Regions from separate parts of the Corynebacterium glucuronolyticum DSM 44120 genome, predicted to be linked through region 1. Evidence: riboswitches for the same ligand, from Rfam matches in the RefSeq annotation. Region 1 holds a riboswitch; the other holds the start of a gene.

Region 1 (4,213 bases):
GGAGAGCGAACAGCCCGTGCCGTGCGTGTTCTTCGTATCGATGCGGGCGTTGGGGATGGCGAACGTGTCGCCGGAGGGGTGGACGACGACGTTGTCGGCGCGCCCACCCGTGAGGTGACCGCCCTTGACCAGCACCGCAGTGCCAAGATCGTGCGCGAGAGCCTGCCCCTGGGCGATGGCTTCCGCGTGCGTCGTCGCAGGCTGCGTGGCGGCGAGAACAGCGAGCTCATCAACGTTGGGGGTGATGATGGTGGCGCGGGTGCACAGCTCCCGCAGAGCGCTTTCGGCAGCCGTGTCAAGGAGGCGATCACCGCTGGTAGCAACCATGACCGGATCGACGACGAGGTGCCTGACCGGGTGCGCGTCGAGGTACTCGGTGATGGCGTGGGTGATCTCCGCCGAGCCGAGCATGCCGATCTTGACGGCATCGACCTGGACGTCGTCGAAAACGGCATCGAGCTGCGCGCGGAGGAACTCGACCGGCGGGGTGTGAACCTCGCGGACACCGCACGTGTTCTGCGCCACCAGCGCCGTCGTCACCGACAGCGGGAAACCGCCGGCCTCGTTAATGGACTTGATATCGGCCTGCAGGCCCGCGCCACCGGTCGGATCGGTGCCGGCGATGGTAAGGACTCGGGGCAGCACTACTTCCTCCCATTCTCAAAGGCCGCTCGCAGCTCGCGGGCTGCTTCCTCCGGGTCCGCTGCTTTCATGATGGCGGAGACCACGCAGATCCCCGCGCCGTCCGTTCCACCGAGCTCACTCGCGTTGGTGAGATTCACCCCGCCGATGGCCACGGCCGGTACGCCGAGGCCTTTGGCGCGCGTGGCGATCTCAGCAAACGCCTGCACACCGATCCCCGCCGGCGCATCCTTCTTGGTGGTGGTGTCCGCGACAGGCCCCACGCCGATGACGTCGGGGCGAAGCGCCGGATCCATCCTCTCCACCTCGTCCAGCTCCCGGTGGTTGCCCACCGAGAGGCCAAGCATGAGGTTCCCCGGCAGTTTTTTGCGGGCCTCGAGGTAGTCCACGTCATTCTGCCCGATGTGCAGGTTAAGGCCCAGCTCACAGGCAACATCAAGGCGATCATCCACAAACAGCGGCACACCCGTGGGCTCCATGAGCTCCTTCAGCTTGATGGCTCGCGCGAGGAACTCCGCCTCGGTTGCGTCCTTGTCGCGCAGCTGCACAACGCTCACCCCTCCCTTTATTGCCTTGTCGACGATCGGTGCTACGTTTTCCGGTCCCCCTCCCTGTTGCGGGTCGGTGACGAGGTAAAGACTCCAGTTGGTAGCCATTACAGGGATTCCTCCTCAAAGGTTGTGTATTGTTCCAGCTCATCTGCGGTGAGGGTGTAGAGCGCGTCGAGCCACGCCACCTTGAAGCTGCCCGGCGCGCTCGCGGTCTTGGCCGCTTTGGCTCCTGCTGCCGAGTGGTGGGCGTGGGCTGCGACCACTGCATCGTGCGGGTCCGCACCTACCGAGAGGTAGGCCGCCACCACCGCGCCGAGGGAGCACCCGGTGCCGATCACCTTCTGCATGAGCGGATCCCCGCCGGTGATGCGCGTGATGCGGCCCTCCGAGACGACGATATCGGTGGCGCCGGAAATCCCCACCACCCCACTGGTGCGCGCAGCCAATACGCGGGCTGCGGGGATCGCCGCATCCGCGGCATCGGCCGAATCAACGCCGCGGCCTCCGGCGGCGTTCTCATCAAGATTGGCAAGCGCAATGATTTCCGAGGCGTTGCCGCGGATGGCGTGTGGCTTGTCTGCGATGAGAGATCTCTGGAAACGGGTGCGCTCCTTCAGCCCGCCGCAGGCCACCGGGTCGAGCACCCAGGGGGTTCCCGCCTCGTTTGCCCCGGCGACGGCTGCCCGCATGCCCGCGTACTGCTCGTTCGTCGGGGTTCCCGCGTTGATGAGGACGCCGGAGGCGATCTGTGCGAAGTCCCCTGCTTCCGTTGGCGTATCGCACATGGCAGGTGATGCCCCAATGGCGAGGATGACGTTGGCGGTGATGTCCATGACAACACCGTTAGTAAGACATTGGATGAGCGGTTCTTGATCCCGTACCGCGTGCATGATTTCTGGGTAGGCTAACTGAGCCATTGCAATTCCCTTCGCTAGAACGACCTAGATCAGGTTCGACGGGTGTTTTCTCAGCGCCCCTTGTGGCGGGACGCACCCCGTTGCCTGGTTATGCCCACATTAGCAGCCCCACCCAACCGCTGTGCCCGGGGGTAACCTCCCCTCCGCCCAGCTCGGGGATGACCGGCAGTGCAGGAAAAATGCATTTGGTGCCCTAGGATTCGTGCGTTTGGGTACCTAGGATTGATGCGTTTGGTGCCCTAGGAACCATGACATTCCTGCCCCGCGCTCTCGACCTGCAGCTTAACGAGCTACTCCCCTATGTCGGCGCGATTGCTATCGATGGACCCAAGGGCTTCGGAAAGACGAGTACGGCGGAAAAGCGTGCGACAACAGCGCTGCACTTAGACCGTGAGCAGGATCGCATCATTCTTCGTGCCAATCCCGCTTTCGACCACTTTCCTGATGGCTCAATCCTCATCGACGAGTTGCAACGGGCACCGGAGGTGTGGGACATCGTGCGGCGAGCGGTGGACGACGGGTGCGATCCGGGGCGATTCCTGCTTACTGGCTCAGCTATCCCCATTGCAGGCACCACGACACACAGTGGCGCTGGACGAGTTTTGTCTTTGCGCATGCGCCCGATGGCCGTCTTTGAGCGTGACTCGCGGGAAGATCTCATCTCCCTCAAAGAAATTCTTGCCGGTTCCGCCACCATCACCGGGCAGACCGATCAAACTTCCGCCGACTACGCGCATAGCATTGCGACGACAGGACTGCCCGGGCTGCAGAATCTTCCCCCGCTCGTACAAAAGCAGCACATCGCTTCGTACATCGACCGGATCCTTGACCGCGATTTACCCGACCAGGGTTATACGACGCGCAATAAGGCAGCACTCCTCACCTGGATGCGCGCCTATGCCGCAGCAACAGCAACACAGGCAAGCTATTCAGAAATCCTAGATTCTGCGACACCTGGCGAGTCCAACAAGCCATCAAAAAAGTCATCTGCGACATACCGGGACAAACTCAACGAGATTTGGATTCTCGACCCTTTACCTGCCTGGAATTTTGCCTCCGCCCCATTCCCACGTGTTTCCCAACAGGCGACACATTTCCTTGCCGATCCTGGCCTTGCGCTGCACCTTCTTGGATTGACCGAAAGGTCCCTTCAAGCTCCTCGGAACGCCCATATCTTTGGCTGCCTGTTTGAGGCTCTTGCGGTGCTGAGCATCCGCGTTGCCGCCGAGGCGAACTTCGCCACCGTCGGCCATTTCCGCACACGCAATGGGGACCATGAAATCGATGCTGTTATTGAAAGCGCAGATGGGGGCATCATCCCCGTCGAGGTAAAACTCACGCACACTCCCTCACCCGAAGACGGGAAACATCTCCTATGGCTACGGGATAGCCTTCCCGACGAGGTCATCGACATGATCATCATCACAACCGGGGATCGGGCTTATCGCCGAGAAGATAGCATCGCGTGTATCCCGCTTGCTTTGTTCGGCGTTTAGAAACCTGGAAAATTTTACCGAAGGTTCCCCATTTTCGAGGCCCTCTCCGTCCAGGTTTTCGCGGCGTTACAACCCAGGGGTTTTCAGGCGTCCACGTGAAAGCTCCGGAAAAATTCACGTTCTACCCGTACCAACTGGGCGTACTGAAAGCCTGATTCGGGTCGAGCTATTGAAAGCGTGGGGAACAGGTTACGTTTCCGAATGGCGTGACTGAATTTTCCGGGCTTGAGTTGAGAACTTGATTGCTTCCGCTCTAACGAACTGTTGAAGGCCACTTTGCGTAAACTCCACGTTCCAACGATGACGCTTACTGTCATAGCTCATGGTGACGATACCGCGCTTCTGCAGGTTTTCGGAGGCCCCGATCACATCGTCAGGATCGGCGTTAATCCTCTTCGCGAGCGTCTTTACCTTCATTCGCGAGCTACCGAAGATCGTCTGGTTTCTGAGCGCGTACAGGATCTCATACTCTATTTCGGAGGTATAGGGAAGCTCTAGTGGCTGTTCGTTCATAACTCTTCTGACCCTTTTCTTGGTGGAGAGGGATTTTCTGCCAGCATCGGAGATCAAGCCAAGAGAAAGAGTCCCGGCTAAGGTCATTTTAGTG
Region 2 (4,213 bases), 970 kb from region 1:
TTCGACAGGGGAGTATGGGTGAGCATGGATTCTTACTACGGAACGAGGACGCTGCCGGAAGAGTTTTACTGTTCTTATCGCACTGCAAAGAGGCTGATTCCTGGCCTGGAAAACTACAAGCTACCCACCGTTACCAAGGCAATCGCGCCATGGTTCCGTCTTGATCACCACCGCGCTGACTCGGATGCCGAGGCCTGTGCGCTGATCGTTATAGGTTTGCAGATGTTGGAGAACTACTCAGAAGATGAGAGGCCAAAGCAATAAGCGACCCGGAGTATTTATGCTGGAAGAACGATCGAGTCAATGAACTCCTTAGCTTCTTTACTTCTCGTCGCGTGCCGGAGCCAGACTGCGGTAAGTGGCCGGGTGAAGGTAACCTCAGCGGGAACGGCGATGAGGCGACCAAGCTGAATATGATCTGCGATAGCGCCCTTCGCGATGATGCCAGGGGCTTTCAGCGCCATGATGCCGGATCGCTGTGAAGCAAGGGAGCCGAACTCGCCGGCAGGTGGTGAAAGTGTTCCGAGGACGTTCTCAATGACATCGCGGGAACCGGATCCTTTCTCCCTGACGACCAGGGGAGTTGTACGTAGCTCTGCAGCTGTGACGGGGTGCTCGTTGTCACGCTTTGCCCATGGGTGATCCGGGGTGACGGTAAGAACCAGCTCGTCTGAGCCGAGTTCCTTCTCAATCTCGTTGTGGAGAGGTGTGCCTCCCTCAACGACGCCGACATCGGCGTGCTGCTCAGCGACAAGCTTGCGCACCCCTGCCGAGTTGTCCTGTAACTGTGTGATCGACACGTGCGGGTGTGTAGCAGTAAAAGTCGCGATCCAGGCGGGGCTGTAGAGCTCGGCGACGGTGTTCGATACAGCGATGGTCAGGGTGACGTGCGCAGGGGTGCGGGCAAGGAGGCGTCGAGAAGCCTCAAACTCGTCGGCGTGGGCGAGGAGAGTGCGGACGTGTGGGAGGAGCGATCGACCTGCAGCCGTGAGTGCAATGCCATAAGGAGAACGGTGAAAAATCTCGATGCCCAGGGTGTTTTCTGCACGATTGATGCGCTGGCTCAAGGTCTGCTGGTGAATGTGGCTGTCCCTGGCGGTGGCGGAGATACTTTCGTGCTCGGCGGTCAAGACCACGGCGTAGAGATCGTCCCACGCAGGTAGATTGCGGTACACGCATTCATTGTACCCCCCACAATTTCTGGGGTGTGGTGGTTCTGGGCTGCGAGTTAATAGAGTGCCTGTGTGCATAAGTCAGATAAACCATGTGTTCTTGCTCCGGCGGGCCCAGCTTGGGCCGGGTCCCTCATGGGGACCTCAATTGCTGCGTCACTCACCTCTGCTCACGGTCTACCCGGGTGGGTATCCACCTTCTTTACCACGATTGCAGCGGGCATCCTCGTGACTATCACGGTCGGCTGGCTTATCCACCGCAACCCCCACTTCTCCCACACCCTCATGCCAGCGTGGGGCATGTACGCCATGGGCATCCTCGCCTGCGGATCCGCTTGGACAGCGGTCACTGGCAATGACTGGTTCCAGATCATCTCCTGGTGGATCGGAACACCACTGGGGATCATTGTGTGCCTCAACCAGCTGCGCGGATTCGCCGGCGCGCCCACCTTCCAATGGGGGCTTGCACTTGTAGCCCCGATGGTTGGGGCTACAAGTGGGGGCCAACTTGCACCCGACCACGGGGGGCTTTATCACACTGCGGGTATCGCATGTTTTGTGCTCTCACTGGTCACCGCGCTGCCCATTTTTGCGCGCGTGTACATCGATGTCGTCCGTGGGAAGTTGCACCTCCCAGGCCAAATCGCCGGAACAGCGTGGATTCCCCTTGGTGTCGTGGGTCAGTCGACAGCAGCTGCGCAGGTTCTCTTCGGGGGTAAGTTTGCCATCATTTACGGTGCCGTTATGCTCATCGCCGGCATCAGGATGGTCGAGTTCGCTATGAAGAAGTTCTACGTTGCCGTGTTCGAGTGGGACGGCTACAGCCCCGGCTGGTGGGGCTCGACATTCCCCACCGGTACGTTGTGCCTGGGTACTCACTTATTGAGCAAAACAGCTTCTGCGGAGTGGCTCAACTACGTGTCAATTTTCTTCCTCATCCTGTTGCTCTGCCACTGGACGATTTGTTGCGCCCGGTGGGCGACATGGTTGCTCCGGGAGTCGCCGACAGCACACCGCTACCACGCCAAACGCCACCCCACCCTCGTCATCGAGGATCCACGCTTTCACCATGGAGAAGCTGAACCTGCATCGAACGACGACGGGGGCGACTTTGTCGTGGAGAGCCATGCCGATTCAACAGATCCCGATCATGAGCGCCTGAGTAAGGAAGGCCTAGCAGCACACCCTGCGGTCTCTGGAGCGCGGGGAGTATAAACGACGGAGTTTGCGCACAGAATTAGGCAGTTACAGCGGGATTTCCAGGGACACCGGAGCCGACTCGTCTAAACCTGGATAGATTCATTTGGGACATGTGGGGGTAGGCAGTTGCCGGAAAGTTCGGATTAATCTTAAGCTAATTGCGCACCACGGGAGCTGACAGGAAATCCTGTCGGCTGAGATGCCTCGCGGCGAACCGTAGAACCTGATCCGGGTAATACCGGCGAGAGGAAGGGATAACTTTCATGAACAATTCTGTCAACCCAGCGGACGAAAAGGGCACTGCAGGAGTGCCTGTCCGCACATCGGGGCCATCCAGGAAAACAGACACGCGTGGCTGGCGTGGCATCGACATCATTACTGCCGCAGTTTTAGCTGTGGCATGTGGCCTCATCTTCTGGCTGTGGAATATGGTCGGCGGCGCGGGTTTTACAGCCTTGGACACACTGACACCCGGGTTTGGTGGTCTGGTGACGGGCACGTGGTTCTTGGGTGGTGTCCTTGGCGGATTAGTCATCCGGAAACCAGGTGCCGCGATCTTCGTTGAGCTGGTTGCCGCTTGTGTTTCTGCTGTGCTGGGAAGCCAGTGGGGAATCTCGACGCTGTACTCGGGAATCGCGCAGGGGCTTGGTGCCGAGATCGTTTTCGCTATCTTCGGTTACAAGAAATTCGGATTGCAAATCGCAGCTCTTGCCGGTGCTGCATCAGGCATCGGAGCGTTCTGCCTCGAGTTGTTCACCAGTGGCAATCTCGCTAAGAGCGCAGAATTTAACCTCATCTACATTGTCTGTCTCATCATTTCTGGCGCGATTCTCGCAGGCATCATTGGCCACTATCTGGTGAAGGCCCTCGCACAGACCGGCGCTCTCGACAGGTTCGCAGCTGGACGCGCAGCGAAGGCTTAAACAAAAAAGTCGAGAATAAAAGCCTCGAGAAAAGCCAGGCTTATCTCACGTACGCGCACCCAGCCTGTCAGAAAAATGCTTGAAGCCTAAACCGAGCCGACTGCATCTGAGGCCCGCACTCCGACAAGCTTTGCGGGCGCTGATGGGCGAGTGTGGTTCCCGCAGGGCGGAGTCCACCTGCATCTGGGAAAGAAAACAGCGGTTGGCACCTCAATCGCTGGGGCTCCAGGCGTGCTTTCTGCGCCTGCCACACGTGAAAAGGAGAAAGACATGCTTGTGGGGACGGCACGATGACGACGAGACCAGTAGGTTCACGTAATCGTCAGGAGCACGGGGATGTGGTGGTGGAAGCCACAAATTTGGGATACACGCATGCGTCCCGCGGAATCCCCGCTTTCACGGGTCTTGACCTCACAATCGAGCGGGGGGAGCGCGTTCTTCTAACTGGCGATTCCGGGGCGGGAAAATCTACGCTCTTATCGCTCATCGCGGGTCTATACACGAGCGATGACGAAGGTGCACAGGAGGGGAGTCTCACTGTCCGGGGTTCCGTGGGGATGGTGTTGCAGGATCCTGATTCACAGGTGATCTGTAACCGGGTCAGCGATAACGTGGCTTTCGGTGCAGAAAATCTCGGAATTGATCCGGAGGAAATCTGGAACCGTGTACGAACGTCACTGGACTTGGTGGGACTGTCGGTTCCCCTTGACCATCAGGCATCCAAGCTATCCGGTGGTCAAAAACAACGACTCGCTCTGGCCGGAATTTTGGCAATGAAGCCGGATATCATCATTCTCGACGAACCTACGGCGAACCTCGATCCCGAGGGGGCTGAAGATATTGTTCGAGCGGTCGATTCGGTTGCGCACTCCGTGGGGGCGACGCTCATTGTGGTGGAGCATTCCCCTGCGCTGTGGC

The links. Region 1 has a riboswitch for thiamine pyrophosphate ahead of thiM (hydroxyethylthiazole kinase). Riboswitches for the same ligand answer to the same signal wherever they lie in the genome.
Region 2: linked by a shared signal. The riboswitch ahead of CGLUCO_RS05595 (ECF transporter S component) and the one ahead of thiM (hydroxyethylthiazole kinase) in region 1 are both predicted to bind thiamine pyrophosphate.

Annotation. Positions count from the first base shown of each region.
Region 1 is NZ_CP047452.1:253,342-257,554, reverse strand. It holds gene CGLUCO_RS01165 (bifunctional hydroxymethylpyrimidine kinase/phosphomethylpyrimidine kinase) at 1-645, opposite strand, end outside; gene thiE (thiamine phosphate synthase) at 645-1,298, opposite strand; gene thiM (hydroxyethylthiazole kinase) at 1,298-2,110, opposite strand; TPP riboswitch at 2,099-2,200, opposite strand; gene CGLUCO_RS01150 (ATP-binding protein) at 2,359-3,606, shown strand; gene CGLUCO_RS01145 (hypothetical protein) at 3,796-4,119, opposite strand.
Region 2 is NZ_CP047452.1:1,221,896-1,226,108, forward strand. It holds gene CGLUCO_RS05580 (3'-5' exonuclease) at 1-264, shown strand, start outside; gene CGLUCO_RS05585 (LysR family transcriptional regulator) at 279-1,175, opposite strand; gene CGLUCO_RS05590 (TDT family transporter) at 1,245-2,387, shown strand; TPP riboswitch at 2,530-2,640, shown strand; gene CGLUCO_RS05595 (ECF transporter S component) at 2,636-3,295, shown strand; gene CGLUCO_RS05600 (ABC transporter ATP-binding protein) at 3,586-4,213, shown strand, end outside.